DNA from 3 places in the Agarivorans litoreus genome. Region 3 is predicted to be linked to each of the others. Evidence: predicted binding sites of a transcription regulator. Region 3 holds the regulator's gene; each other region holds the start of a gene.

Region 1 (10,259 bases), 2.3 Mb from region 3:
TGGTTGGGGTTAACTTCGGTAATACGCAAGCAATAACACACCACTGAGTTGGCGGCAGAGCCTCGCCCTTGGCAGAGAATGTTTTGTTGCCGTGCGTAGGCCACAATATCGTAAATAGTGAGAAAGTAGTGTTCGTAATTGAGCTCGCTAATTAAGCTTAACTCATGTTCGATTTGCGCTCGTAGTTCAGCAGAAAGCTGCTCACCAAAACGCTGTTGTATGCCTGTTTCAACCAGTTCTCGCAGGTATTGCTGGGCGCTATAACCTGCCGGTACATTGTCTTTAGGGTATTGATAGCGAATTTCATTAAGACTAAAACAACATTGCGTAGCAAGTTGAGTGCTAAGGGCTAATTCTTCACTAGAGTAGCGCTGTTGCAAATGAGGCCACTGTAATAGGCGACGTTCGGCATTACTGCTTAATAAAAAACCCGCTTGCTGCACAGTGCTGTGTTGGCGAATGGCATCAAGAATGTCGGCTAAGCGCTTTCTATTAGCCAAGTGCATGCGTGGATTAATGGATGCAAGGCAGGGCATTGCGTGTTGCTTGGCTAATTGCCGATAACTGTTTAGCACTTTAGTGGGTTGAGATAAGTCGTTATGCAACAGCAAATAGAGGCTTTGAGATAATTGTTGCTGCAGCTGCTTAAGGTGTATTGCTTGTAGCGCAGGAGTGGCTTTAACCAAGAGTAAGCATTGGTTAAGTCGTTGATCAAATTGCTGTAGTGTGACTTGATAACTGCCTTTTTTACTGTGCTTTCTTGCTTGGGTAATAAAGCGACAAAGTTGCTGATAACCTTTAAGGTTTTTAGCCAGAACCACCAATTGGCATTGTTCATCGGTGGTAAATTGGCTACCCACAATAAGTTTAATGGCTAATGGTTCGGCGGCTTGATGAGCTCGAACAACTCCACTTAATGAGCATTCATCAGTAATCGCAATGGCTTGATAGCCGTAACGCTGGGCTTGCTCTACCATTTCTTCTGGGTGTGAAGCGCCGTATAAAAAACTAAAGTTACTCTGGGCATTAAGCTCGGCAAAAAGCGTGTTATTCATTAGGCAAACCAGCCGTGCAGGTACCACTGTTGTTTTTCTCGGCATACCCAAGCCAGGCCTTGATTGGGACTTTGTGCTATGTAGTAATCTCGGTTAATGCTTTGTTCATCCCACCACCCGCTAGCGATGCGTTCGGGCTCAGAGAGTAGGGCGTAATGTTCAATATTGATGGGTTTTAGCTGTGGCAGTAGCCAGCAGGGGCGAGCAAACTGTGTAGGGTAATTAAGCGTCTCATGCTGAGACAAAGGCTGGTATTGGCTGGCATACTCGGGGCGAAAATCTGCTTGGCAGCCTAAGCGGCTAATTGCTTGCTCGCCCAAACGCACACTTAATTGGTCAAACAGCAAGCTATCACTCGTGGATTGCTGCTGTTCAAACAAACCGGTGATTTGGTGGCCAAGAGGATAAAGGGCTTGGCAATCTAGGCTAAATTCAATCACCGCAGCTGCTAGGCGAGTTGATTCCAACTTTAAACGAAATAGTGCTAGCCAATCTTGGCTGGTTTGTAATAAACGAGCACTTTTTAAGATGATTTGTTCGCTGGGTTTATCTCTAAAATTTAAACGCAGTACCAATATATTGCTGCAAAGCTGGTGTTGTCTTAACCACTGCTGAAAATGTTGGCAAGCCTGTTTTAGTGAAAACATTAAACCTTGAATCGTGTGGGTTTCGGCTAACAAAGGAAAACGTTGCTGGTAATGGGCTTGTGCTGTGATGAAGCGCAGTGGAGTCGTTAATCGCCCATTAGCTTGATCGAGTAACGCTAGGCTATCTTCGCCTAAACGTTTACGCAGCTCTGGCCGAGGTAAACCATAAAGCTGTTTAATGGTATATAAGCCCATTGCTTGTAAAGCCGTGACTTGGTGAGAGGGTAAGTCGCTAAAGTTCAGTGGTAAATCGGCTAGCTGGGTAATTCCCGATCCTGCTTGCTTGATATTTTGTGAGCGAGCTAACCAGCGGGCAGCTATCGCGCTATGGGCATGGGCAATACGAAAGCTAAGCTGTTGTTGCTGGTAGTGTTGTACCAACTTAGACACATGCTGCTCTGGCTTAGGGTAAATATTACGCATACCGACACCGCTAATATACAGCCCGTTATCTGGATGTACTGCAACTTGCGCTGAGTAGTGCAAAGCTTGCTGGGCTAAGGCGTCAAAGTAGGCATCACAAGATAAATCACTTTGTTGATATAAACAGAGCTGTGGTGCTAATTGGTAAGCGGTATTAAGCGAGCAACCTAAATAAACCCCTAAGTGATGTGCTACTTGGTTAAGTTGAATGATTTGCTTGTTGTGATGTATTGCCAAGGCTTGTTGGCTGGGGTGCTCGCGTTGTAGTAGGTCCAACGCGAGCTGGGGAAAATCAAGGTAAATCCAATACATGTTGCACTTGCATAAAAGGCATCGGCATTAATTAAGTCGTGGAATGTGTTGCTCATAGAGCGGGGCGCCGCCACGACGTTTTAGCAGATGGTAGTTAATGTGTTCTGGTGACTTGCTAGGGTGCAAGGCCATTCTTACGCTGGCGCTAGAGCTTTGCTGTTGTTGCTGTAGCGGTCTAAATAAATAACTTAAGCAATCTCCTTGTTCTGCTGCTAACTGCAAGCGGCGGCTGGCTTTTAAATCTAAGCCGTCTAACCAGCCTAATACTGCGCTACAAGAGCCACTTTTTAATGCTTGCTCAATGGTCCACAGGGTATCGCTACACTGCTCAGATCGAATAACAATGACTTTACTAATATCTACGCCATGCTGCTGTAGTGCAGGGGCATTAGGCATAAATGGTGGTGCAACCCAAATAATCCAGCGCGATTGTTGACTAAGCTTAGCTAGAGCAGGAAGCAATAATTGTAACTCGCCAATGCCATGTTTTTCGTACAGCACTTCGGTGATGCCGCCTTGTGGCCAACCATGGTTAGGTAGTTGTTGGTCGAGTTGTGCAAAGCCACTTGAATGAACGTTAAGATGACTGTGTTGCCATTGGCTGCCTTGCCATACCTTGTTGCTTTGTAGCAGTTGTTCAATTTGTTGTGCCATTGTTCGCTCCATGCTCTAAGTCAATGTCGAAGTTTAACTGTGTTTTTGTACAGTGTATGGATATACAGTATTCTTTGTTTGGAGATTTTGCAAATGTTTTTTTTGCTTTATATGTATGACAATTAAACTGATGTGCTAGTAATTTTTCGTAAATACTTGCAAAATAACATTGAAGGCTGAAAAGGTTTTCATAGGAAGCGTGCTAATAAATAGGGATTAAAATGATAACTCTTGGTGAATACATAATAGAAAAACAACACCAGTTTCCCGATGCCACAGGGGAGCTTACTCAGCTATTAGGGGCTATTCGTTTAGCCGCTAAAGTAGTTAACCGTGAGATCAACAAAGCAGGGTTAGTTGATATTATCGGCGCTACTGGCGTAGAAAATGTGCAAGGAGAAGTGCAACAAAAATTAGATTTATATGCGAATGAGAAATTTAAAGCTGCGCTTGAGGCGCGTGGTGAGGTATGTGGCGTAGCCTCTGAAGAAGAAGATGAGTTTGTTAGTTTTGACAGTGCTCGTTCTATCGACAGTAAATACGTTGTGCTAATGGATCCTTTAGATGGTTCCTCAAATATTGACGTAAATGTGTCGGTTGGGACTATTTTCTCAATTTATAAGCGTATCAGCCCTTGTGGTGCGCCAGCAGTATTAGAGGACTTTTTGCAACCGGGTCATCGCCAAGTCGCTGCAGGATATGTGGTATATGGTTCGTCGACGATGTTGGTGTATACCACAGGTCATGGAGTTCATGGTTTTACCTGTGATCCATCGTTAGGGGTGTTTTACCTTTCTCATGAGAATATGACCATTCCTGATGACGGGGTAATTTACTCAATCAATGAAGGTAATTACCTTAAGTTTCCAACTGGGGTTAAGAAGTACTTAAAGTACTGCCAAGAAATTGAACCAGAAACCAATCGACCTTATACCTCGCGTTACATTGGATCTTTGGTGTCTGATTTTCACCGCAACTTGCTAAAAGGCGGAATTTACATCTACCCCTCAACGGCCTCTGCACCTAAAGGGAAGTTACGTTTATTGTATGAATGTAATCCGATGGCCTTTTTGATTGAGCAAGCAGGGGGCAAGGCCAGCGATGGCTTTACTCGTATTATGGATATTGAACCAGAAGAGCTGCATCAGCGGGTTCCCTTCTTCTGTGGCAGTAAACATATGGTTGAAACCGTTGAAGAGATGATGCGAGAGTATTCATCTGAAGAACAGTAAAACTAGCTCTTAATATTGTTTGCCCTGGTGAGCCAATCATCAGGGCAGACAAAGATACGCTTTTCCTGCTGCTTAGCTTGCTCTGGTAAGTAGAGTTGTACAGGACCTCGTGAAACATCTACTACATTACCAGCTTTGCTTAGTGGATAAGCGCCAGGGCTAAGCCATTGCTGCTTAGCCAATACACACCACCCCTGAGCTTGCATTGTTTGCCATTGAGTTAGGCTATACCAATGCAAATTTTGTGGAGTGGGGTGGCTATCATTGCCTAATCTAAACAAATACCCGGGCAACACAATGCGCTGTTTAAAAGAGTAGTTAGCATATTTTTGGGCTAATGCTTGGATCTGTGGGTGTTTACCTAAAGGGATTTGCTTGAGCAGTAATTTGCTGAGTTTATTGCTCAGTCTGTCTTGTTGATTAGGCCCCAAGTAATCAGAAGCGCAAGGTGAAGCATTGCGTGCTAGGTAAAACTTCACAGCTAGCTCCCAGTGCTCTATTTGTTGCTGCTGATGGTTTACCAGCAAAAAGTCGATAGCGCCTTGGGTGCGCCCATGGTGTTGCACAGCGACATTATCGGCGAGTAATTGCCATTCTGGGTGTGCTTCAATTAAGCCCCGCCACAATTGCTCAAAATATAAACCTAAGCGAGAGTTAGCCTGTGGCTCAACTATATGGGCTAAATGCTCCTTAAGCGCCCATTGCCACTGTTGTTGCCAGGTAGAGTCAACCATAAAAGGCAGGGCATGAGGCAGCAAAGCAGGCGCGTTTAAACACCAGTGCAGATCATTTTCCCATGTTTTTTTATTCACAAATGTTGCTCTTTTGTTATTAATTTACACTTGTTTAAAGATTTTGCTTTTTATTTCGACTGTTTCACTGGTTTTTGTAGTTTTATTACCAAATATTAGCTACTATTTGGTGGTCTAACCAGTTGAGGTGTTCGAAATGAGTAAGCAATTTTCTACCAGCATTATCATCGTTCGTCGTATCGCACTATTTTTAGTGGGTTTGGTTTCTTTCCCTTTTGTTGCCCTTGCCGGCCTAAGAGCGCCTTTCTATAGCGCATTGCACCGCCAGTGGATTAAGCGCAATGATCGTCCAAGTTGGATGCAGCAAGCTGACAAAATTAACCAGTTTGTTTTGTTCTAATCTATAAGGCTTGTTTAAAGCTGGGTCTGCTACTTACAATGTGCCAAACCATTGTGAGTTAATGTAATGAAAAATACCCGATTAGAAAACATATTAAACCAGCACTTAGAAAGCTTTAAGTTTAAAGACTACTGCCCCAATGGCTTACAAGTAGAAGGTCGTGCAGAGGTTAAGCGAGTTGTTACTGGTGTTACAGCTTGCCAAGCCTTAATTGACCAAGCCATTGAGCATAAAGCCGACGCTATCTTGGTTCATCATGGCTTCTTTTGGAAAAACGAAGCGGCAGTGGTTACCGGTATGAAGCGTCGTCGCCTGCAAGCCTTGTTAAACCATGATATTAACCTTTATGGCTACCACTTACCCTTAGATGTACATCCAGAGCTTGGTAATAATGCACAGCTCGCTAAGCGCCTTGGCATTACCTTAAAGCGTGGCCTCGAAGCGTGGGATCCGCGTAGCGTAGCCATGGTGGGTAAGTTAGAAGAGCCACTTTCCGGTGAAGCATTTGCCAAACGTATCGAGCAGGTGCTGCAGCGTAAACCTTTGCACATCGCTAATGGCCATAGTATTCAAAAAGTAGGTATCTGCACAGGTGGTGGACAATCCTATCTTGGTTTAGCGGCTGAGCAGGGCTTAGATGCATTTATTAGTGGTGAAATTTCTGAAAACACCGTACACACAGCGCGTGAGATGGGCATTGATTACTTTGCCGCTGGCCACCATGCTACCGAACGTTACGGCGCGCAGGCACTAGGGGAGTGGTTGGCAGAAACCCACGACCTAGATGTTACTTTTATTGATGTCGATAATCCGGTATAAGCTTAAAAAAGATATTGCGAATGATAATGGTTCGCAATATACTTGTTTTATTGTGATTGATGAGGTGAAGCAATGTTTGTATGTTTATGCCACGGCATTACTGATAAGCAAATTAAAGAAGCAGTGCAACAAGGCTGTGAAAATTTAGCTGATGTACGTAAAAAGAATGGTGTTGCTTCTGAATGTGGAAAATGTGCCAGAATGGCCAAAACCATCATTGATAAAGAATTATCTATTACACCTAAGTACTACGAAGTAGCCTAAGCCTAGGCTACTTACTCCGCTTCATCGCGGTGAATCAATAAATCAAAGCCCTTATCTCGCCAATATTGAATAAGTTCTGGCTGAACACCTAGTATTGCCAAAGCCACCTGTTGTTCCTGACAGCGTTGTTTTACAGCTTGCCAAAATCCACGGTTGTCATTATTTACATTGAGTAAGATCCACATATCTAAAGAAATCACTAATACGTCAATCAAGTCCAGTACAGTAGGGTGGTTTTTAAGTTGTGCGACTAGATTAGGTTGCCAAGCTAGCTGCACGTTTTGTTGCTTTATTCGCACTAAGCTGGTTAGATTTTCCATGGGCAGTTCAGGATTAAATACCAGCATCATTTCTGAATAGTGATCGGCTATTTGCGTTAGCGCTAAATTACGGTGATTCAGCTCTTGCTTAAAGTGGTGCCAATATACCGCATTAACAGGGGTATTAAATTGTTGGTCTTGCTCAATGTTGGTTGGCCAATCCCAGTAGCCAATTAAGTTATTGTCTGTTGTTGCATGAATCAGATATTGGCTATGTTCAGTGGTATCACCCAACTGATTTAGCTTGTGTCGGTATAAGCGAAAAAACTGACGACTTAAGTAGGCAAGTTGCGGTTTAAACTGGTCGATAGAAACGGAAGTATATAGGTTTAAACCATAATGTTTTGCCAACAGAATAATGCTGTTTTTCAGCTTAGATTGTTCTTGAAAAACCAGGATTAAGCCGGGGCGATGTAAAATAGCCGCAAGACGCTCTAAGGCATCAATAATATGTGGGTCATCATCGTAGACCACTAGCATCACTAAGCTTGCTTGCTGGAGGTGCTGAGCAATACCTTGCTGCTGCGGCTGCCAATATTCACAAAAGCTAAAACCTAATTCCTGCACTTGTTGCCGCAATGGTTCGGTAGGTCGAGGGTTATATAAGTAAACGAACTTATTGTTAGCCCATTGTTGGTACTGTAGGTTAATGCTGTCGCCCCAATGAGCAAACTGCTCATCTAACTCCTGTTGACTGTAGCAGTAGATAAAATCGGGTAAGTCAAAAGACATCGCGGGCATTTTACCTATCAAAAATACCGAGATCTGCGATTGCTCTTCAAGTAAATCAGCGAGTAACGCTAGCTGCTCACTGTTCAAGTTGGCACAGTTTAAAACAATCGCATCAAATTCATTGGATTGCTGAAGCTGCAGTTGTAATTCTTCAACTTGTTGGACAGAAATGTGTTCAATGGGGGAGGTGTTACAAATAGGCGTTTGTTGAAACCACAATACTCGAAGTAATTTTGAAGAGGCAGGGGCTGAGCTTGGCGCTAATAGAAGCGCCAATTCTTCGTCATTTAAACCAAATGACCCTGCCGTCATTACTAGTAAGTCACCTTAACATTTGCCGCTATTTGCTTGGCATTATCAACGGCTTGCTCAATGCTGTCGCTACGGTTTAAGGCTACCCCTAAACGGCGCTGACCATTAATGTCTGGCTTAGAGAACAAACGCAGTTGGCTATCGCTAGTATCTAAAGCCTCGGCTAAGCCACTAAAACGTATGTCTTGAGATTGGCCATCGCCCATGATCACCGCTGAAGCGCTAGCACCAAATTGGTGGATTTGTTTGATAGGCAAACCAAGAATGGCTTTAGCATGTAAAGCGAACTCTGATAAGTCTTGCGAAATTAGGGTTACCATGCCGGTATCATGCGGGCGTGGCGACACTTCGCTAAAGAACACCTCGTCGCCTTTAATAAATAGCTCAACGCCGAACAAACCGTAACCACCCAGTTCGCTAACAATCTTACGAGCTACTTCTTGTGATTTCGCTAATGCAAGCTCTGACATCGCTTGTGGCTGCCATGATTCGCGGTAATCGCCATCTTGTTGGCGGTGACCAATTGGCGCACAAAAATGAATACCGTCTACGGCACTTACTGTAAGCAAGGTGATCTCGTAATCAAAATCGACAAAGCCTTCTACAATAATGCGACCTGCACCAGCCCGGCCACCTTCTTGCGAGTAATCCCACGCCGCGGTAACTTGGTTGCTATTACGTAAGGTTGATTGTCCTTTACCAGAAGAACTCATCACTGGTTTGAGTACACATGGTAAACCTACGTTTGCTACGGCTTGTTGGCACTCTTCTAAGCTATCGGCAAATTGATATGCAGAAGTAGGCAAACCTAGTGTTTCAGCTGCTAAGCGCCGAATGCCTTCGCGATTCATGGTGAGTTGGGTAGCACGCGCAGTTGGCGTTACCGCATACCCTTGTTGCTCTAATTCAACCAAGGCATCGGTGGCAATGGCTTCTATTTCGGGAACAATATGCTGTGGTTGTTCTTTAAGAATTAGGGCTTTTAGCGCCTCACCATCCAGCATATCTATAACATAACTGCGATGCGCAACGTGCATCGCCGGAGCGTTGGGGTAACGGTCTACCGCAATAATTTCAACGCCATAACGTTGTAATTCAATGGCAACTTCTTTGCCAAGTTCGCCTGCTCCGAGCAATAACACTTTAGTTCCAGAAACGCTTAGCGCAGTTCCTAACATTTAAATACTCCTACGTTGAAGGATAGTAATGATGGACCATTGGTTTTTGAGAATGTTCCGCGAAATTTTGTAATTCTTGCTTAAAGCTGAATCGATTGTCTTTATGTTCCCATAATTCGAAGCGTTCAACATTGTTTAAGCTCAGGTGATTAAGGGTTAATTGAGATAATAAAGTGAGAAGCGGCGAGAGAGAAGGATTAAACGCTACGTTTTCTAAATAACAGCTCCAAGCGACTACTTTGTCGCCCTGATAAGCAAACATGGCGCTTTGTACTTGGGTATAAGGGGCATAGCTGGCTTTAGCAAAATCGGCAGCTTGGCTGGCCTTATCAAGCTTAAGCTTTGCCAGTGGCGCTTGCACGCCGAGGTCGTTTGGTCCAAAAGATTGAGGAAGCAATTGAGGGAAGTCATAGCTTTGTTGATTAAACCGCACCTTTAACTGCGCAGCATTCGCTAACTCGTTGATAAACTGACGACAATAGCCACATGGTGCTGCATTAATCACTAAATCGGTGAGTTCGTCTGCTTGGTGGCTAAGTGCGTTAAATATAGCACTTTGTTCCGCATGCAAACTGCCGGTTAGTGGCCCATATTCCAACTCATAGTTAGCACCGAAAAATAGCTGTTGTTGCTTATCAACCGCAATAGCCCCTACATGGAAGTTAGATTTGGGAGCAAATGAAAAACTTGCTGCTAAAGGTAGCATGCGTTCTGCAAGCTCAATAACGTTACAGCTTAGGATGTTGCATAGTGTTTTGGTTTGTTGGCTATTGAGCATATTTGGCAGCTGCTTGCTGGCCAATACGGTTTGGAGGGCGTTAGTTAGCGATAGGTCTGCTTGGGTATTTTCTGACATTTCATCGTTCCCTTTAATTTGTCGAACCTAGCAACAAATGTTGATTACTTTGCTAAGACTTCGATTATAATCCGCCTAATTCGTGTTTAGTTAAAATATATCTTTGTTTTAGCTGTTTCTATGTAGCGCGTAATTTATTGTAACTAAAGGTGTTGATAAGTGTTTTCAAAGCTTGATTCTGTTCTTCGGTTGGTTCGTCAGTGGCAGTTAAGCTCGCCACATGAGCAAGGTTTATACACGCCACAATGGAGTGGGGCGGAATGTGTGATAAGAATAGATAATTTGTCTGCTCATAGCATCAGC
Region 2 (10,259 bases), 970 kb from region 3:
TTCGCCTAAGTCCATGTTTAACTGAGCAGCTAAGTCTCCATTTACTGCATTTGAGCCAGCAGGCTCAATCGCCTCAAGTTGTTTGAGCTTTCGTTTCGCTTGGTTAATAACTGCTTTTGGAATGCCAGCAAGAGCAGCTACTTGCAAGCCATAGCTTTTACTCGCCGCGCCATCTTGTACTTGATGCATAAATGCGATGGTATCCTGATGTTCAACCGCGTCTAAGTGCACATTAGCTACCCCTTCCAATAATTCCGGAAGCTGAGTTAACTCAAAATAGTGAGTAGCAAAAAGCGTTTGTGATTTAAGTTTAGCTAATGCCTGTGCGACAGCCCAAGCTAATGACATACCATCATAAGTGCTTGTTCCTCGGCCAATTTCGTCCATCAGTACTAGGCTATTGGCAGTGGCGTTATGCAATATATTTGCAGTTTCAGTCATCTCAACCATAAAGGTAGAACGACCACTTGCCAGATCATCGGACGCCCCAATACGAGTGAAAATCTTATCTATTGGTCCAAGCTCTGCGCTATCAGCCGGAACATAACTTCCCATGTAAGCCATCAAACAGATAAGTGCTGTTTGGCGCATATAAGTCGATTTACCGCCCATGTTAGGGCCTGTAACTATTAATAGCTGGCGCTGTTTGTTTAGTTGAATAGGGTTGGCAATAAATGGTGTTTCATTTACATGCTCTACAACCGGGTGACGGCCGCCTTGGATACTAATACCTGAGTTTTTCACAAAGCTTGGGCGAGAATAGTTTAGGCTTTCCGCTCTTTCTGCCAAACAAGCTAGAACATCTAGTTGAGCAATGGCTTGAGCACTTTGTTGCATTTTGCTTAGCTCTGGCATTAACAGGTCGAGTAGTTGCTCGTATAACTGTTTTTCAAGGGCTAGCGCTTTACCTTGACTAGAAAGCACTTTTTCTTCGTGCTCTTTAAGCTCGGGGATGATGTAGCGCTCCATATTCTTTAAAGTTTGGCGACGTATATAGTGCTCTGGAACTTGTTCTGCATGGGCTCGACTAACTTCAATATAAAAACCATGCACTTTGTTATAGCCAATTTTTAGATTAGCTATGCCGGTTTGCTCACGCTCACGTTGCTCTATGTCACTTAAAAACTGAGTAGCCCCGTCACTTAAGTCACGCCACTCATCCAGCTCTTGATTGTAGCCTGGCGCAATAACCCCACCATCTCGAATGAGTACTGGAGGATTATCTATAATTGCATTTTGTAGTAGTGCCAGAGTCTCTGGAAACTCACTGATGGTGTTAGCTAAAGGGGCCAAAGCTTGGCAGTTAAGTAAATAACTTTGTAGCTCGGGCAGTTGGTCAAAAGCATTACGTAGGCGAGCAAGATCTCGAGGACGAGCAGAGCGCAGTGCTAAGCGCGCTAAAATACGCTCAATGTCGCCGATGGATTTAAGAATACTTTGTAGCTGTGGATAGAGGTCGGCACTTAAGATCTCGGCAATACAATTTTGGCGAGCTATAACTTCTTGTTGATTGCTCAACGGTTGATGGATCCAGCGGTTGAGCAAACGACTACCCATGGCGGTGGCGCTGCGATCTAAAATGGCGCTGAGAGTATTGTCATAAGTGCCGGCCAAGTTTCGAGTAAGTTCTAAGTTCTTACGACTAGCTGCATCTAACTGAATAAATTGGCTTTGGCTTTCAATAATAATTGCATTGATATGTGGCAATGCAGTGCGCTGGGTATCCTGTACATATTGCAATAAGCAACCCGCTGCAGACAGGGCGAGGGGATATTCACTCACGCCAAAACCATCTAGATGACGAGTACCAAATTGCTGGTTTAGCACTTTTTCTGCTGTGGCTAAATCAAACTCCCACTCACCGCGTCGGCGTAGGCCTTTGTAGCTTTGCAAACTTGGGTAAAATTCAAAATCGTCGGGGTAGAGCAATTCGGCTGGGTTTAGTCTCTGTAGTTCGGCTTGAAGTTGATCCTCACCATTAAACTGATTGATAACGAAGCGACCACTGGCAATATCCAGATAAGCAAGACCGATTTGTTCCTGTTGGTTCACCACGCTGACTAATAAATTGTCTTGCTTTTCCTCTAGTAGTGCTTCGTCACTTACTGTACCAGGGGTGATGATTCTAACTACTTTTCGTTCGACCGGCCCCTTACTGGTGGCTGGATCGCCAATCTGTTCACAAATCGCGACTGACTCGCCTAGTTGTACAAGTCGTGAAAGGTAGTTCTCGGCTGCGTGATAGGGAATGCCTGCCATGGGAATAGGCGTACCAGCAGATTGTCCACGTTTGGTTAGAGAAATATCCATTAATTCAGATGCGCGTTTAGCATCGTCATAAAACAACTCATAGAAATCGCCCATCCGATAGAACAGCAGAATATCAGGGTGTTGCGCCTTTAGATTAAGGTACTGGCGCATCATTGGCGTATGTTTTTCTAGGTTTGTTTCAGTCATCAGCGTAATCGAATTATTGGCTATTTAGTTGAACGAAGCTGCAAGGATAAAAGCTGCCAGCTAATTAGGCAAAACTCTTTTAGGAATTTTATGGAATAAACTTGATACTGTATGAATACCCAGTATACTACTGTTCAACAAGATAGTTAAAAGCACCTAACGAGGGCGATATGGATCAGAACAAACAAAAGGCATTAGCTGCGGCCCTAGGCCAAATTGAGAAGCAATTTGGTAAAGGCTCAATCATGAAGCTTGGTGATAACCGTACCATGGATATTGAAACCATTTCTACTGGTTCTTTATCAATTGATATTGCATTGGGTGCAGGTGGCTTGCCAATGGGCCGCGTGATCGAAATCTATGGTCCTGAAAGTTCTGGTAAAACCACACTTACTTTAGAAGCTATTGCGCAAGCCCAAAAAGTGGGTAAGGTATGTGCATTTGTTGACGCGGAGCATGCCTTAGACCCTATCTATGCGAAAAAGCTAGGTGTAGATGTAGACAACCTATTGGTATCTCAACCTGATACTGGTGAGCAAGCGCTAGAAATTACCGATATGTTAGCGCGCTCTGGTGCTGTAGATATGATTGTTATTGACTCGGTAGCAGCCTTAACACCAAAAGCAGAAATTGAAGGTGACATGGGCGATAGCCACGTAGGCCTGCAAGCACGTTTGATGTCTCAAGCGTTACGTAAGCTAACTGGTACTCTTAAGCAAACAAACTGTATGTGTATCTTCATTAACCAAATTCGTATGAAGATTGGTGTAATGTTTGGTAATCCAGAAACTACAACCGGTGGTAATGCGCTTAAGTTCTACGCCTCAGTTCGTTTAGATATTCGTCGCATTGGTGCGGTGAAAGTGGGTGATGAAGTGGTTGGTAATGAAACCCGGGTTAAAGTGGTTAAAAACAAAATTGCTCCACCGTTTAAGCAAGCTGAGTTCCAAATTATGTATGGCGAAGGCTTTAATCGTTACGGTGAACTGATTGATCTAGGTGTTAAAGAGAAGCTGGTTGACAAAGCCGGTGCTTGGTTCTCTTACAAAGGTAATAAAATTGGTCAAGGTAAAGCAAACGCATCTACTTACTTAAAAGAACACCCAGAAGTTGCTAAAGAAATTGAAATGACTATCCGAAATAACCTGCTTACTAAGGTTGAGCCAAACGAGCAAGAACCTGTAGCTGAAGCACCTGCTGATCAAGAAGCATAAGCGAGACAAAGGAGCCTAAGGGCTCCTTTTTATTATGACTAATCGTAGCGCCTTACATACCACCATCGATTTGCTATCAAGGCGTTCCTATAGCCAACAGCAGCTGTTGCAAAAATTGCAGCAAAAAGGCTACCAAGATGACGAAGTTAGTGATGCTCTAGAGTACGCGCAACAAAATGCTTGGTTAGATGATAGAAGCTACGCAGCATCGTTAACCCGCGCTAGAGTTAGCAAAGGCTACGGCAAAAACTATATTAAGCAGTATTTGCAAACCAAGGGTATTAGCGGCGATTTAGCGATTGAGGTTTTGGAGCAGGATGACTGGGATTGGTATAAAGCCATCGAACTTTGTTTTAACAAGAAATTTAAGCAAGGTTTACCCAGCGACCGAATGCAAAAGCAAAAATGTACAGCCTACTTGTTTCGACGAGGCTTCGATTTCGAACTAATCAATCTCTTGTATAACGAACTACAACAGCAATAAGCCTTGAACACTTTGCCTGCAAAGGTCTGCATGATATATTGTCGCGATTAATAACGGTTTCACCTTTTTTAGCGCTTATCGACGGGTAACTTTAGGTTTCGCCGCTATGTCGACTTGCTACAAACCCCCAGGAAAGAGTTTCATGAAGATGACTTCAGCTGAAGTAAGAGATGCATTTTTAAGCTTCTTTAACAGCAAAAATCACCAAGTAGTTGCCAGTAGTTCATTAGTGCCTCACGACGATCCTACCTTACTGTTTACTAACGCGGGTATGAATCAGTTCAAAGACGTATTTCTTGGTATTGATAAGCGTAGCTATAGTCGGGCCACTACCTCACAACGCTGTGTGCGAGCAGGCGGTAAGCACAATGATCTAGAAAACGTAGGCTACACGGCGCGTCACCATACTTTCTTTGAAATGTTAGGTAACTTCAGCTTTGGTGATTACTTCAAAGAAGAAGCCATTGGCTATGCATGGGAGTTCTTAACTGAAGTTGTTAAGCTACCTAAAGAGAAGCTTTTAGTCACCGTTTACCAAACCGATGATGAAGCATTTGATTTGTGGGCAAACAAAATTGGTGTGCCTAAAGATCGCATTATTCGTATCGGCGATAAGTCTCCAGAGAAGAAGTTTGAGTCAGATAACTTCTGGCAAATGGGTGACACCGGGCCTTGTGGTCCTTGTACCGAAATCTTTTATGACCATGGTGAACATATCTGGGGTGGTCCTCCAGGAAGTCCTGAAGAAGATGGCGACCGTTTCATTGAGATTTGGAACGTAGTCTTCATGCAGTTCAACCGTCAAGCCGACGGAACAATGGACCCCTTACCAAACCCATCGGTTGATACCGGTATGGGCTTAGAGCGAATCGCAGCCATTTTACAAGGCGTACACTCTAACTACGAAATTGATATTTTTCAGAACCTGATTGCTGCAGCAGCTAAAATTATTGGCACCAATGATTTGGAAAACAAATCGTTGCGGGTAATTGCCGACCATATTCGCTCATGTGGATTCTTAATCGCAGATGGTGTTATGCCAGCTAATGAAGGTCGAGGTTACGTACTTCGCCGTATCATTCGTCGAGCGGTGCGTCATGGTAATAAGTTGGGTGCTACTGATGCATTCTTTTATAAATTATTGCCTGCACTAATCGCTGAAATGGGTGAAGCTTACCCTGAACTGCAAACTCAGTTACCGGTTATTGAACGTGTTCTTAAGCTAGAGGAAGAGCAGTTTGCCAAAACCCTTGACCGTGGTTTGTTAATTTTGGATGAAGCACTTAGCGAATTGGAAGGTTCGGTTATTCCTGGTGACTTGGTGTTTAAGCTTTATGACACTTATGGCTTTCCAGCAGATTTAACCGCTGATATCGCCCGCGAGAGAGAGCTAAGTGTCGATGAGGCCGAGTTTGAAGCGGCTATGCAAGCTCAACGTGAACGCGCTAAGCAAGCCAGTAACTTTGGTACCGACTACAACGACAATCTAATTATTGATAGTGCTACCGAGTTTCTAGGTTACCAACACCTAGATGCTGACGTTAAGATTATTGAAATGTTTAAAGATGGCGAGCCCCAACAGTCACTTTTAAGCGGTGAACAAGGCATTATTGTTTTAGATAAAACGCCGTTTTATGCCGAGTCAGGTGGTCAAGCCGGTGACGCTGGCGAGTTAATGTATGAAGGCGGAAGCTTTGTTGTACAAGATACCCTTAAAGTGGGTAAAGCTTTTGTACATAAAGGTTATGTTCAAGGTAGTGACTTATGTTTACAAAAATTAGTGACTGCAAAAGTAGATTCGCGTCGTCGTTGGAACACAGCCTTAAATCACTCTGTGACTCACCTATTGCATTCAGCATTGCGTCAAACCTTAGGTGAACATGTTACGCAAAAGGGATCTTTAGTAGAGGCTGCGCGCTTGCGTTTTGACTTTTCTCATTTCGAAGCTATTTCAATGAGTTCAATTCGTCAGGTTGAACACCTAGTTAATCAACAAATTCGTCGTAATTTGCCGGTTGTTACCAAGGTAATGAACTTGGATGAAGCTAAAGCAGCCGGTGCGATGGCCTTATTTGGCGAAAAATATGATGAAGATGTTCGTGTTGTGAGTATGGGGGACTTCTCTACAGAGCTTTGTGGTGGCACCCACGTAAACCACACCGGTGACATTGGTTTCTTTAAGATCACTAGCGAAGCAGGCATTGCTGCTGGCGTCCGTCGTATTGAAGCAGTAACCGGGCAATTTGCTATTGATTTGATTCACCGCTTAGCTGAAGAAACAGAAAAAGCTGCTAATTTGGTTAAAGGCGACCAATTCAACATTGGTGAAAAAGTCATTCAACTAGTAGATCGCAACAAAATGCTGGAAAAAGAAGTCACTCAGCTTAAAGCTAAGCTTGCTAGTGCAGCCAGTAATGATGTGTTAGATCAAATACAAACTATTAACGGTGTGAAAGTATTAATTGCCTTTTTAGATGGCGTAGAAGGTAAAGCGCTGCGTAGTAGTGTAGATGAACTTAAAGTGAAACTCGAAAGTGGCGTGGTATTACTGGCGGCAGTAAATGAAGGTAAAGTGAGTCTTATTGCAGGTGTAACCAAAGATCTAACTAGCCGCGTTAAAGCCGGCGAAATGGTAAATATTGCTGCGCAATGTGTAGGTGGTAAAGGCGGCGGGCGTCCAGATATGGCACAAGCCGGTGGTTCAAACCCTGATGGTTTGCCAAAAGCGCTGCAAGAAGTGAAAGAGTGGCTTGTTGAGAAGCTTTAAATAGTTATGCATTAAGTGTTAGAGAATAAGGAAAGCAAGTGGCACTAATTGTTCAAAAATATGGCGGCACCTCGGTAGGTACCATAGAGCGTATTCAAGCGGTGGCTGATCGTGTTATTCGCTGTAAAGAAGCGGGCGATGACATCGTGGTTGTCCTTTCAGCAATGTCGGGTGAAACTAACCGGTTATTGGGCTTGGCTCAAGAGATTGACGAAAACGCCAGTGAGCGTGAAAAAGATGTATTGGTTTCAACAGGTGAGCAAGTAACTATTGCCTTGCTCAGTATCGCTTTGCAGAAAAAGGGGTGTGATGCCATTTCGATGACGGGCGACCAAATTCGTATGCATACCGATGACGCCCATGGCAAAGCTCGCATTACCAACATTGACGACCATAATATTCAAGCCCACTTAAAAGATAACAAAGTGGTAGTGATTGCCGGTTTCCAAGGGCGGAGCCCAGATAATCACATCACTACTTTGGGACGTGGTGGCTCGGACACTACTGCAGTGGCTATCGCAGCAGCCTTAAAGGCCGATGAATGTCAGATATATACTGATGTTGATGGTGTTTATACTACAGACCCACGAGTCGAACCCAAAGCTCGTCGCCTGGAAAGCATAACGTTTGAAGAAATGCTAGAAATGGCCAGTTTAGGCGCAAAAGTTTTACAGATCAGAGCCGTAGAATTTGCGGGTAAATACAATGTACCGTTGCGTGTTCTATCAAGTTTTACCGAAGGTAATGGCACCTTAATCAGTTATGAGGGAAATAAAATGGAGTCACCCGTAATTTCAGGCATCGCATTTAATCGTGATGAAGCAAGTTTAACTATTTTGGGTGTACCAGATAAACCTTCCGTAGCTGCATCAATTTTGGCGCCAATTGGTGATGCTAATATCGATGTTGATATGATCATTCAGAATTCGATGGGCGATAATACAGCAGACTTTACCTTTACCGTTCACCGTAATGATTACAAACGAGCAAAAGAGTTGCTAGAAGCAACCTCCAGCAAACTAGGCGCTCGTGAAGTTCAAGGTAAAGATTCCTTGGCAAAAATTTCTATCGTTGGGGTGGGCATGATGAACCACCCTGGCGTTGCTAAAACTATGTTTGAAACTTTAGGAGACGAGGGCATTAACATGCAACTTATCTCGACTTCTGAAATCAAAGTGTCTGTCGTAGTGGACGAGAAATATTTAGAGTTGGCTGTACGTGCTTTACACAGTGCATATAACCTAGAGCAATAATAATGACTCTTTGGCTTAAACAAGCTAGTCTATACGCTTAATATTAGAAAAATAATAGCTTAGATAAGTCGCTAAAGAACAAGTAAATGAATTTAAGGAGATAGTGAATGCTAATTTTGACGCGCCGTGTAGGCGAAACGTTAATGATTGGGGATGAAGTAACCGTAACTGTATTAGGTGTTAAAGGTAACCAAGTACGTATCGGCGTAAACGCACCAAAAGAAGTATCTGTGCACCGTGAAGAAATCTACATGCGCATCCAAGCAGAGAAAAGTGCTGGCGCCTAAGCAAGCCTTACATTGCCACGATTTATCTTTAAGGAAGCCCATGGCTTCCTTTTGTTTTTGGGGCTTATAATGCTTATTGATAGCAACTAGTAAATCACTACGGGTTAGCCAGAATGATTGCTTTATAGTCAGTTGCTAAACAAATACATAGCTAACTGTTCGAAAGCTGAACGAACAAAAGAAAAGTGACAAAAAAGGTTTGACTATATTTTTGGAAGCAGTAATATCTGCATCCGAAATCGCGGTGAGGTGGCCGAGTGGCCGAAGGCGCTCCCCTGCTAAGGGAGTATAGGGTTTGTAGCCCTATCGAGGGTTCGAATCCCTCCCTCACCGCCATCGATTTCAACGCGCGTGTAGCTCAGCTGGATAGAGTACCTGGCTACGAACCAGGCGGTCGGAGGTTCGAATCCTTCCACGCGCGCCATTTTCGGTTTTTATTTGATGCATTGCCTTTTATCTTCTAGGCTTGTGTCATGCCCCACGCGCGTGTAGCTCAGCTGGATAGAGTACCTGGCTACGAACCAGGCGGTCGGAGGTTCGAATCCTTCCACGCGCGCCATTTTACTTTCTTCTTTTTGTTATCTTTAGCGCCATAGATCACTATTCACCTCTTATTCATCTTAAAAATCTATCTCTTGTGATCGCGATTACTACTTTTGAGGTAGCTAAGCTGCTAGATTAGTTAATCAATTCTGCTGTCGTACAGCTGTAAAACAGTTGTTAACTAAATGTTATCGCTTGGCGATTTAAACTGTGTAATGAGCGATGTGGCGTATAATTGCGGATTTTGTCATTGGCAAAATAAAGTTAACAATACCAAGGTTTTGAATATTTATTCAAAATTCTAGTTTGATTTTTGTTGTTTAGCATGTAATTCTTACGCCAATCTCAAAGGATGTGGATTAATAATATGATGGACTTGACTGAGCTGTTGATTGAAGCAGCAACGTTAATGGGGGTCGGGATGATCGCCGTATTCGCTTTTTTATCGCTACTTATTATTGCGGTGAATGGTTTAGCTAAACTTGCGCCACCGCTAGTTGAAGTTGCTGAAACCAAGCAAACTTCGTCTGCAACTCCCCAACCAGCCAATAATGCCACTGTAGTAGCCGCTATATCAGCTGCTGTTCAACAGTACCGGAAGGCCCAATAACTAAAAGAGGATTTAACGCAATGTCTAAACCACTTGCATTAACCGATGTTGTATTGCGCGACGCGCATCAATCATTATTAGCAACCCGTCTTCGTATTGAAGATATGTTGCCTATTGCTGAGCAACTCGACCAAATTGGTTATTGGTCTTTAGAAACTTGGGGTGGGGCAACCTTTGACGCCTGTATCCGTTACCTTGGTGAAGATCCTTGGGAGCGTTTACGTGAGCTGAAAAAAGCCATGCCTAATACTAAACAGCAAATGCTGTTGCGTGGCCAAAATTTACTCGGCTACCGTCACTACGCCGATGATGTAGTTGAACGCTTTGTTGAGCGAGCGGTTAAGAATGGTATGGACGTATTCCGTATCTTTGATGCGATGAACGATCCACGAAACTTCCAAACGGCGGTAAAAGCTGCTCTAGATTGCGGCGCCCACGCCCAGGGGACGATTTCTTATACCACTAGTCCAATTCACACCACAGATAACTGGGTAGATTTAGCTAAGCGTTTAGAAGACATTGGTTGCCACTCTATTGCAATTAAGGATATGTCTGGTTTATTGAAGCCGTATGAAGCTGAAACCTTGATTAAGCGCCTTAAAGCGGAAACTGATGTAGAAATTGCCTTGCATTGCCACGCAACT
Region 3 (10,259 bases):
TTAAACAATAACTACGTGGGCTTGGCGGTATTTGTAGGTATAGCCAGCCATTATGCATGGCTGGCTATTAGTAAGGCTTAAGTGTCTAGATCTAATAATTCACTGATCGATTGGTATACCCCATCGGCCAGCAATGGCGAGAGTTGCTTAAACAAATCCTCAGCAGATTGGCTGTCGTTTATGCCTTGCTCACGCATTAGCGAGAGCAAGTTGGTGGTAATGCGCTTGTCGTAATATTCCGGCGCGTCGATATTGTGCAATTGCGCTAAACGTTGTGCGCCGGCCAATGCTTGTTGTTCTAACTCTGCACGCTCTAAGTGAGGGCGCTTGGCTAACAACGCCGCAACAATGGCGTAGCGGTGCAAACTTTCTTGAGCCACTTGAGCTAGCAGCAACAAACGCCCGCGACGTTGGCTGTCAATGTTAAAGCAATCGCCTTGATCACTAATTAGTTTTAGCGCGGCAAATTCTTCTAAGTAGCGCTCCGCCAGATCGCTCATATCACTGACTTGATAACGCAGGAATAATTCACCTTTTAACAAAGGATAAAGCTGCTCAAGTAAGGTGACTAATTGGCTACGGCACAGGCTACGATGTTGCAATAACGCGGTAGCGATAAAGGCTGGAATAATCAGTAAGTGGATAATGTTATTGCGATAAAAGTTAAGCAGTACCTGCTGTTTTTCATCTAGACCAATAATTTCGCCTAGGTAGTCGCTGCGAATTTCAAACTTGTCGAGGCTAATAGCCTGATCCAACAGTGTTTCTGCATCTACTTCCGGTAGCGTTACATGATCACTATAAGGCACGTTTTCGATTAACGATGTGTATAAACTTATCTGCTTAACCAGCTGTTTACGGGGTAAGGCTCGGTTCTCGGCGGCCAATAAAATAGTAGCACTTAAACACAAACCATTCACCGCAGCAGCGCTGTTAATATTCATCATTAATTGCTTGGATATATCGTTAACCGCTGGCACTAGCCAGCTAGGTTTCAAACCTTGTTCTGGATGTTCTCGCCACTCTGGCGCTAGTTTGTTTAAGCTTTGGTTTACGTTAATCGGCTCGCCAAAGTTTACGTAGCCGTGGCCAAAGTTGCGTAATTTACGCAGCATGCCAAACAGTGAAAATAACGACTCTTTATCTTTAGATTTGCCTTTTAGCTCTTTGTAGTAAGTGCCCACTTCCATTACGTGTTCGTAACCAAAGTAGACCGGAACAATCGTTACCGGACGCTCTAAGCCTTTTAGCATGGCTTGAACGGTCATGGCTAACATGCCGGTTTTAGGTGGCAATAAACGCCCTGTGCGGCTGCGGCCCCCCTCGGTAAAGTACTCTACCGAGTAACCTCGGCTAAACAATTGCCCCAAGTATTCTCTAAATACCGTGGAGTAGAGTTTATTGCCTTTAAAGCTGCGGCGAATGAAAAATGCACCAGAGCGGCGGAAAAATGGACCTGCCGGCCAGAAATTTAAATTAACCCCAGCTGCAATGTGCGGTGGTACCATGCCTTGATGGTACAGAACATAAGACAGCAGTAGGTAGTCCATGTGGCTACGGTGACAGGGTGCGTAGACAATTTCATGGCCTTCTTGAGCAAGTTGGCGAACCTTCTCTGCGTGGTTTACTTCAATACCGGAATAGATTTTGTTCCACACCCAACTCAGCACTGCATCAGCCATGCGTAAGTTACGGTACGAGAAGTCAGCGGCAATTTCTTCTAAGTACTTCAATGCCGCTTGGCGTGCAGCGGCATTGCTTATGTTCTTGGCCTTTGCCTCTTCATTAATCGCTTCGCGAATGGTTGCCGAAGCCAGTAGTTGCTCAAACATGTGCCGACGATTCGGTAACTTGGGGCCGGTGGCGATCATTTGCATGCGGCTAAAGTGTATTCGAGCAACACGCGCCAGTTTATGGCCAATACGTTTGTCTGAGCCTTGGCGTTGTGCCATGTCTTTAAGTGATACCGGCGGGCTGAAACGGACCAAGTTTTCGCGGCCTTTAAAGATAACCTGCCAGGTTTTCTTTAACACCCCAGCAGGGCGTTCTGGCTTGCCGCCCATTAAGTCATCCACACTCTCGCGCCCGGGGTAACGATCCCAAAACAACTTAACTGGCACCAGCTGTGCGTTGTGGCTTTCGTCGCTGCGGTGAATGGCCAAGGCAGAGGTAAATTGCTCAATGGTTTGCTCTAGGGTCTCGCCGTTGCCATCAACTAAAAATGCCACTCGTTTATGTGCTTCGCCAGCAAACATTACCGGTTCGAAGGGATCGGGTAAGCCAAGTTCTTTACAGGCTAATTGTAGAGTTAAAACATCGGCCAAAGAATTGCTCGGAATAACGTAAATAATCGGCTGAGATAAATCTAAATTGAACTCAGTGATGGGGTTGTCTGGGACAAATTTTCCGCGCGTAAAAAAGCCAATTATTGCTCGCAAAACGGCTAATACTGGAGAGGGTAAATGTAACATCTCAAGAGCTTATAGTGGTGAATGAATACAGTGCATAGGGTAGCAGACTTATCTAAATTTGGCTTTGATTTGATGCAATATCTCAAATAATTCAGCACTTATATAAAGAACTAAATTGAGGCTCAATAGTTACTCTGGGTAGATTAAACTTGCTGCAAAAATTCGTTTATTTAGTCGTGGATGCTATTGTTAATAATATGTTACTTGAGGTTTCATTAGGCTTACCATGCTAAGGAATGTGTTATGACTCTGACCACAAAAAACTCATTATTCGCCCTATTGCTATTTATTTCATCAATGGCTCAGGCGGCCTTTATTACCACCAATGAAGCTGCATTGGATGAAATATATTCGCAAGCTAGCTTTGGCCAAAACATCATCGATATTCGTATTGGCACTGCCAGCGAGTTGGTGTTTCCGGAGCTGCTTGATATAACCACTAGCGCAGAAGTCACCCAGCTATTCAATCAGCACGTTGGTCCAGCCAATGTAGTTAACTTCTATTTCATCGATACCATTAGTGCCTGTGGCAGCTTTGTTCTTACTGGTATTGTTGGTTGTGGTGAGTATTTTGGTAACGACTTTGTGGTTGAGTCTTCCTATGCTGCAGGGTCTTTTGGTGGAGAGCTATTAGCACATGAACTCGGTCATAACTTAGGTTTGCCGCATAAGGATGGTGCGTTTTTGATGAACCCATCTTTGAACAATCAAACCCTGATTACGCCTGATGAAGTCACGCGTATTTTTAACAGCCCCTTGGTGCAAGGTGATGAAGATTACTATTGGATAGACATTAATCCAGTGCTGATTGTGGCAGAGGCTACCAGAGTTAGTGAGCCGCTATCGGCAGGTTTGTTTGCCAGTATTCTGTTGATGCTAGCATGGAGAAATGCTGGCTTTAAAACAAACAAGGGTGTAACAGTTTGACTGTTACACCCTTGTCACGAGGAGCTCGAGTTACTTTTCTAGTTTAAGAAAGTAATCGAAAATCTCTGGTACATTGCCGTTGCCTAGGCCTGCATCTAATGCAGCGGCTAAGTTTGCAGAAGAACCTTCAGCAATTTTAGATTCTGTGCCTAAGTCTTTTACCATTTCTAAGAAGTAGCCAAGGTCTTTGTTTGCGTTAGCAATAGAGAAACCTAAGTCACTTACACCATCTACTGCGTAGTTTTTACAAAACTGCATGAACGGTGAGTTAGAAGGACCTGCTGACATAATGTCGAATAACTGTTGGCGGTTTACACCAGCGCGATCGGCTACAGCAAATGCTTGCGACATAGCAACAACAGTAGTCATACCCATAAAGTTATTTACTAACTTAGTAGTGTGACCAGCGCCAAGAGCACCTAGGTGGAATACATTTTCACCTTGCTCGTCTAATACCGGTTTAACTTTGTTAAAGGTATCGATATCGCCAGCTGCCATAATGTTTAGCAAGCCATCTTTAGCGTGAGCAGGAGTACGACCTAATGGTGCGTCAATCATGCCGGCACCTTTAGCAGCTAAGTCTTCACCAATCTTACGGGTAGAGGCTGGAATAGAGGTTCCAAAGTCTACTAATACTGCGCCTTCTTTAATGCCGGCTAAAATCCCGTCGTCAGCGTAGATAAGTTTTTCAACTACTGCAGAAGTGGTTAAACAAAGCATTACAATGTCACTAGCTTCTGCTAGTTCTTTTGCTGAGCTTGCTTCTTTAGCACCACGAGCAACACACGTTGCAACAGCCTCTTTATTTAAGTCCATTACATTTAGTTGGTAACCGCGCTTTTGCAGGTTTTCAACCATGTTGCCGCCCATAAGACCAAGGCCGATGAAACCGATGACAGGCTTTGTCATATTCAACTCCAGTAAATCATATTGTATTATTAATTAGCCTAAGCATATACCTCAGTCACTTTTTAAGCAATTGGCTAGTGGCTTTTATTTGTCTTAAAGTATTAATAATTTGATTTTGATCGTGCTAACGATAAATCCTTGCTTCATTGCTCATGCTGTATATACTAACAGTGTGCTGTATAAACTTACAGGTAGACTATGAAGCCCTTAACACCCCGTCAAACAGAAGTATTTGAATTAATTCGTCGTCATATTTCCGAAACGGGTATGCCGCCAACCCGTGCAGAGATCGCTAAAGAATTAGGCTTTCGCTCCGCTAATGCGGCGGAGGAGCACCTACGAGCTCTTGCTAAGAAAGGGGCTATTGAGATGATCCCTGGTGCTTCGCGTGGTATTCGCATTAGTGAAGAGTATTTGCCAGCCAGCGCTAATGAGTCAGTAGCCGAAGACTTAGAACCCGGTTTACCTTTAATTGGCCAAGTGGCTGCAGGCGAGCCTATTTTGGCGCAGGAGCATGTAGAGTCACACTATGCGGTAGATGCTAACTTGTTTAATCCTCATGCTGATTATTTACTGCGGGTGCAGGGAATGAGTATGAAAGACATCGGTATTATGGATGGTGACCTGTTAGCAGTGCATAAAACCAATGATGTTCATAATGGGCAAGTGGTGGTGGCACGTTTAGAAGACGATGTTACGGTTAAGCGTTTTGAGCGCGACGGTAAAATGGTTTACTTGCACCCAGAGAATGAAGAGCTCTCAACTATTGAAGTTGATTTAGAGTATCAAAGCATCGAAATCGAAGGCTTGGCGGTAGGTATTATTCGCACTGCCGATTGGATGTAAGCCTTACATAGCAATAAGTTCCGCCCTTTTTAAGCCCAAATCAGCCCGATTTGGGCTTTTGTCGTTAGCATCACATCTTTTGTGTTTATCTATAAAAATTTCAACAATATATTTACATTTCTTTAACTTAGGGGTTAATTTATAAGCAGTAGCTTGTATTTAGCTGTTGCTGTCTACTACTTTTTGGGGGGAGATTTCCCTTTTTCTGCAGCTACTTTCCTAGTTTGGAAAGTTGTTGTCGTTGGCTACTAGCAAAGGAGAGCGCTGTGGGCCGATGGATTCAGCTAATAATGCTGACATTCTTTTCGTCGCAAGTATTTGCGCAAGAAATGTCATTCAACTTACGTCCGGGTGTTACCGCCATTAGTGAGCAGGTTTATGGCCTGCACATGACAATTTTTTATATTTGTTGTGCTATTGGGGTGCTGGTGTTTGGCGCCATGTTCTGGGCTATTTTTCATCATCGCAAGTCTAAAGGGGCCAAGCCGGCTCAATTTCATGAAAGTACCAAAGTAGAAATTATTTGGACCATCGTTCCTTTCATTATTTTGATTGGCATGGCGATTCCTGCCACTAAAACTCTTTTGGCCATGGAAGATCCTTCCGATGCCGATATCACCATTCAAGTAACAGGGTCCCAGTGGAAGTGGCATTACAAATACTTTGACCGTGAACTGGAATTCTATAGCGTGCTGGCTTCTGATATGGATGAAGTTAACGGCAAGCTGGAAAAACGCAAAAACTACTTGCTTGAAGTAGACCGACCGCTGGTATTGCCCATCGATAAAAAAGTACGCTTTTTGATGACTTCGGAAGATGTTATCCACTCTTGGTGGGTACCCGATTTTGCAGTTAAAAAAGACGCCAACCCAGGCTTTATTAATGAAGCTTGGACCATCATTGATAAACCCGGCATATACCGCGGCCAGTGTGCAGAGTTGTGTGGTAAGGACCACGGCTTTATGCCGATTGTGGTTATTGCTAAAACGCAGGCCGATTACGATGTTTGGTTAGCCGAAGAAGAAGCCGCTTATCAAGCCAAACAGGCCCAAGAGTTAGAGCTGGTTGCTATGACTATGGAGCAAGACGAACTGATGTCGCTGGGCAAAAAAGTCTACGACAAAAGCTGTGCGGCTTGCCACCAAGTTAACGGTGAAGGCTTACCAGGTGTGTTCCCTGGCTTGAAAGACAGCCCAATCGCTATTGGTGATGTGGGCAAACATATTGAAGTAGTTGTGAATGGTGTACCGGGCACTGCGATGCAAGCCTTTGGTAAACAGCTAGGTTTAAAAGAGCTGGCTGCCGTAATTACTTACGAGCGTAACGCTTGGGGTAATGATACCGGTGATTTAGTGCAGGCCAAGGATGTTGTGGCCGTGCAAAACGCAGCGCAGTAGGGAGAGAGATAATGAGCACGATTAGTGACGTTCATGCTGACCATGATGAGCACCATCACGGTGCCCCGCGCGGTTTAATGCGTTGGGTATTAACCACTAACCATAAAGACATTGGTTCAATGTATTTGTGGTTTAGTTTTGCCATGTTTATTACCGGTGGCGCAATGGCGATGGTGATCCGCGCCGAGCTGTTCCAACCAGGTTTACAATTAGTTGAACCTAACTTTTTCAATCAAATGACCACCATGCACGGCTTAATCATGGTGTTTGGTGCAGTAATGCCGGCCTTTACCGGTTTGGCTAATTGGCTGATTCCGATGATGATTGGCGCGCCAGATATGGCCTTGCCACGCATGAATAACTGGAGCTTTTGGATTTTACCTTTTGCTTTCACCATGCTGTTAGCCTCGCTGTTTATGGAAGGTGGTGGCCCTAACTTTGGCTGGACTTTCTACGCACCGCTCTCTACTAACTACAGCCCTGATAGTACTGCCTTGTTTGTATTCTCGGTGCATATTATGGGGATTAGTTCGATTATGGGGGCGATCAATGTGATTGTGACCATTATGAACTTACGTGCACCCGGCATGACTTACATGAAGCTGCCGCTATTTGTGTGGACTTGGTTTATCACTGCATTTTTGTTGATTGCTGTGATGCCGGTATTAGCGGGTGCAGTGACCATGGTGCTTACCGATAAGTATTTTGGCACGTCATTTTTTGATGCCGCCGGTGGGGGAGACCCTGTACTGTTCCAGCACATATTTTGGTTTTTTGGCCACCCCGAAGTTTACATTATGATTTTGCCGTCATTCGGCATTATCTCGGCGATTGTTCCTGCCTTCTCTCGTAAAAGATTGTTTGGTTATGCCTCGATGGTTTACGCCACTGCATCTATTGCTGGTTTAAGCTTCATTGTGTGGGCGCACCATATGTTTACTACTGGTATGCCTGTTGCGGCTGAGTTGTTCTTCATGTTTTGCACCATGCTGATCTCGGTGCCTACTGGGGTGAAGGTATTTAACTGGGTGGCCACTATGTGGCGCGGCTCAATGACCTTTGAAACGCCGATGTTATTTGCACTGGCCTTTATTGTGCTGTTCACCATTGGTGGTTTCTCGGGATTAATGCTGGCGATTACGCCAGTAGATTTCCAATATCACGACACTTATTTTGTGGTGGCGCACTTCCATTATGTACTGGTAACAGGCGCAGTATTCTCGATTATGGCTGCTGCTTATTATTGGCTACCTAAGTGGACCGGTAATATGTACGACGAAGGCCTGGGCCGGCTACATTTCTGGTGTTCGCTTATCTCGGTAAATGTGTTGTTCTTCCCTATGCACTTCTTAGGCTTAGGTGGCATGCCACGGCGTATTCCAGACTATGCGCTGCAGTTTGCCGATGTTAACGCCATAGTGAGTATTGGTGGTTTTGCCTTTGGTTTGTCGCAGTTCATCTTCTTGTACATGGTGATTAAATGTATTCGTAGTGGTGAACCTGCTCCGGCTAAACCTTGGGAAGGCGCAGAGGGCTTAGAATGGGATGCATTGCCATCGCCAGCGCCTTACCACAGTTTCTCTACTCCGCCGGAGATTAAATAATATGCTTGGCCATGGCCGTTTAGTCACAAAGCTGCTGCTTGTAGTAGTGGCTATGTTCGGCTTTGGTTACGCCTTGGTGCCGCTGTATGACGTATTTTGTCAGGTTACCGGCATTAACGGCAAAACTGCTACAGAAGCCAGCGAACTAAGCCTTGTTACTGACCAACAGCGCACCGTAACCGTGGAGTTTATTAGCTATGTGCCGCAAGGGCTTAATTGGAAGTTTGGCCCTAAGGTTAACCAAGTAAAAGTCCATCCAGGTGAGACGCTACAGGTTGATTTTAGTGCTAGTAACCTTACTCCCAAACGTGGCACGGTGCAGGCGGTTCCTTCGGTTAGCCCTGGTTTGGCGGCCAATCATCTGAAAAAAGTCAGCTGTTTTTGTTTTGAGCAGCAAACCCTAGCTCCGGGTCAACAACAAGACATGCCATTGTTCTTCTACGTAGATCCTGAGTTACCTAAAGACATAAATACCTTAACTTTGGCTTACACCTTATTTGCCGTAGAGGGCGAGCCGATTGAATCTGAAACTGCACAACTAAGTGCCGATGGAGAGGTGAGCAATGACGCAGCCTTATGAGAAGTATTACGTTCCTGCGCAAAGTATATGGCCAATTGTTGGCGCGGTGGGTTTATTCCTAATCGCCATGGGCGCAGGTTTTTCTGTTCAACAAATGGGCAGTGAGCAAAGCTACGGCCTTTGGATATTGTCATGTGGCTTTGTGGTAATTGTTACCATGATGTTTGGTTGGTTTGGCAATGTTATCCAAGAGAGCATGGATGGCTTATATAGTGCCCAAATGGACCGCTCTTTTCGCCAAGGCATGAGTTGGTTCATTTTCTCTGAGGTAATGTTCTTTGGTGCATTTTTCGGAGCGTTATTCTACGCCAGAATGATTGCTGTGCCTTGGTTGGGCGGTGCTGGTAATAATGAAATGACTGGCGCGGTGTTATGGCCAGAGTTTACTGCCATGTGGCCACTAGTTGAAACGCCCGGCGGTACAACAACCCAAGCGATGGGCTGGTTCGGCTTGCCATTGTTGAATACCGTAATACTGGTGATTTCGTCAGTAACTTTGCACTTTGCTCATGTGAGTTTAGAGAAAGATAAACGTGGGCCACTTAAAATGTGGTTAGCCATTACCTTGGTGCTAGGTTTTGCTTTCTTGTTTTTCCAAATTGAAGAATACATTCATGCATATCAGGAATTAGGCTTGCGCCTTGATTCAGGTATTTATGGCAATACCTTTTTCTTACTCACTGGTTTTCACGGCTTACACGTTACGTTAGGCGCCATCATGCTTACGGTGATGTTTTTGCGGGTACTAAAAGGCCACTTTACCGGTAAGAGTCACTTTGCATTTATGGCATCGAGTTGGTATTGGCACTTTGTAGATGTGGTGTGGTTGTGTCTGTTTATTTTTGTCTATGTGCTTTAGTAAGGGCGTGGGTTGGGCTGAATAATGCCCAACGCCATGGCGAGTAAAACTAATAGGATAACCAATACGCTAAAGATTAAGCGTTTTCCCAAATAATGGGTCATTGGTTTTTCTCCGCCCTTTAGCATTACCCGTAAAGCAAACAGCATGTTCACCACCACAAACAGGATTAACGCGGTAATTAGCAGTTTTATGACCATAACTAAGCTCTCTCAACAGGCTGATAAAAAAACAGTTTCTTACCGCTTGATACTGTTTGTTGTGCTTATGGTTGCGCTGATAGGGCTAATGGTCAAGCTTTCCTTGTGGCAATGGCAACGCAGTGAACAAAAACAGCAGTTATTAGACCAATACCAGCAGCAATCAATTATCGAAACCAGTTTAGAACAGGCCCTTGCTTCGGGTGTGCAGCCGTTTCAATTAGTTACGCTAAGTGACATTGCAAGCACGGATAAGTTTTTGTGGTTAGACAATAAAGTAAATGAAGGAGTAGTGGGGTACGACGCCTATACCTTAGCTGATACCCCGCAAGGCAATGTATTAGTGCGTCTTGCTTGGCAGGCCGCTGGAGCAGATAGGCGTTTGTTACCAGATGCCATAACTGCTCAAGAGCTGCCTTTGCGCTATCGATTAAGAGAAATTAGCTTGCCAGTGGTACTTAATCAG

What was found. Region 3 encodes LexA, which represses DNA repair genes until DNA is damaged. Its sites were predicted from a motif close to TACTGTATNNNNATACAGTA; they were not measured.
Region 1: the regulator LexA is predicted to act here: its motif matches at 3,142-3,161, upstream of imuA (translesion DNA synthesis-associated protein ImuA).
Region 2: the regulator LexA is predicted to act here: its motif matches at 2,563-2,582, upstream of recA (recombinase RecA).

The regions. Positions count from the first base shown of each region.
Region 1 is NZ_BLPI01000001.1:4,075,701-4,085,959, forward strand. It holds gene K5L93_RS18775 (error-prone DNA polymerase) at 1-1,055, opposite strand, end outside; gene K5L93_RS18780 (Y-family DNA polymerase) at 1,055-2,437, opposite strand; gene imuA (translesion DNA synthesis-associated protein ImuA) at 2,465-3,091, opposite strand; gene fbp (class 1 fructose-bisphosphatase) at 3,313-4,323, shown strand; gene K5L93_RS18795 (DUF1853 family protein) at 4,326-5,135, opposite strand; gene K5L93_RS18800 (DUF2517 family protein) at 5,272-5,475, shown strand; gene K5L93_RS18805 (Nif3-like dinuclear metal center hexameric protein) at 5,542-6,294, shown strand; gene K5L93_RS18810 (bacterioferritin-associated ferredoxin) at 6,367-6,558, shown strand; gene K5L93_RS18815 (hypothetical protein) at 6,570-7,922, opposite strand; gene purT (formate-dependent phosphoribosylglycinamide formyltransferase) at 7,925-9,100, opposite strand; gene cdd (cytidine deaminase) at 9,111-9,956, opposite strand; gene K5L93_RS18830 (glycoside hydrolase family 36 protein) at 10,116-10,259, shown strand, end outside.
Region 2 is NZ_BLPI01000001.1:796,593-806,851, reverse strand. It holds gene mutS (DNA mismatch repair protein MutS) at 1-2,457, opposite strand, end outside; gene recA (recombinase RecA) at 2,628-3,671, shown strand; gene K5L93_RS03675 (regulatory protein RecX) at 3,706-4,155, shown strand; gene alaS (alanine--tRNA ligase) at 4,298-6,922, shown strand; gene K5L93_RS03665 (aspartate kinase) at 6,961-8,175, shown strand; gene csrA (carbon storage regulator CsrA) at 8,283-8,462, shown strand; tRNA gene K5L93_RS03655 (tRNA-Ser) at 8,706-8,798, shown strand; tRNA gene K5L93_RS03650 (tRNA-Arg) at 8,810-8,886, shown strand; tRNA gene K5L93_RS03645 (tRNA-Arg) at 8,945-9,021, shown strand; gene K5L93_RS03640 (OadG family protein) at 9,373-9,615, shown strand; gene oadA (sodium-extruding oxaloacetate decarboxylase subunit alpha) at 9,636-10,259, shown strand, end outside.
Region 3 is NZ_BLPI01000001.1:1,767,136-1,777,394, reverse strand. It holds gene ubiA (4-hydroxybenzoate octaprenyltransferase) at 1-81, shown strand, start outside; gene plsB (glycerol-3-phosphate 1-O-acyltransferase PlsB) at 78-2,471, opposite strand; gene K5L93_RS08215 (zinc metalloprotease) at 2,715-3,398, shown strand; gene K5L93_RS08210 (NAD(P)-dependent oxidoreductase) at 3,429-4,307, opposite strand; gene lexA (transcriptional repressor LexA) at 4,506-5,153, shown strand; gene coxB (cytochrome c oxidase subunit II) at 5,444-6,550, shown strand; gene ctaD (cytochrome c oxidase subunit I) at 6,562-8,154, shown strand; gene K5L93_RS08190 (cytochrome c oxidase assembly protein) at 8,156-8,734, shown strand; gene K5L93_RS08185 (cytochrome c oxidase subunit 3) at 8,718-9,593, shown strand; gene K5L93_RS08180 (DUF2909 family protein) at 9,590-9,793, opposite strand; gene K5L93_RS08175 (SURF1 family protein) at 9,786-10,259, shown strand, end outside.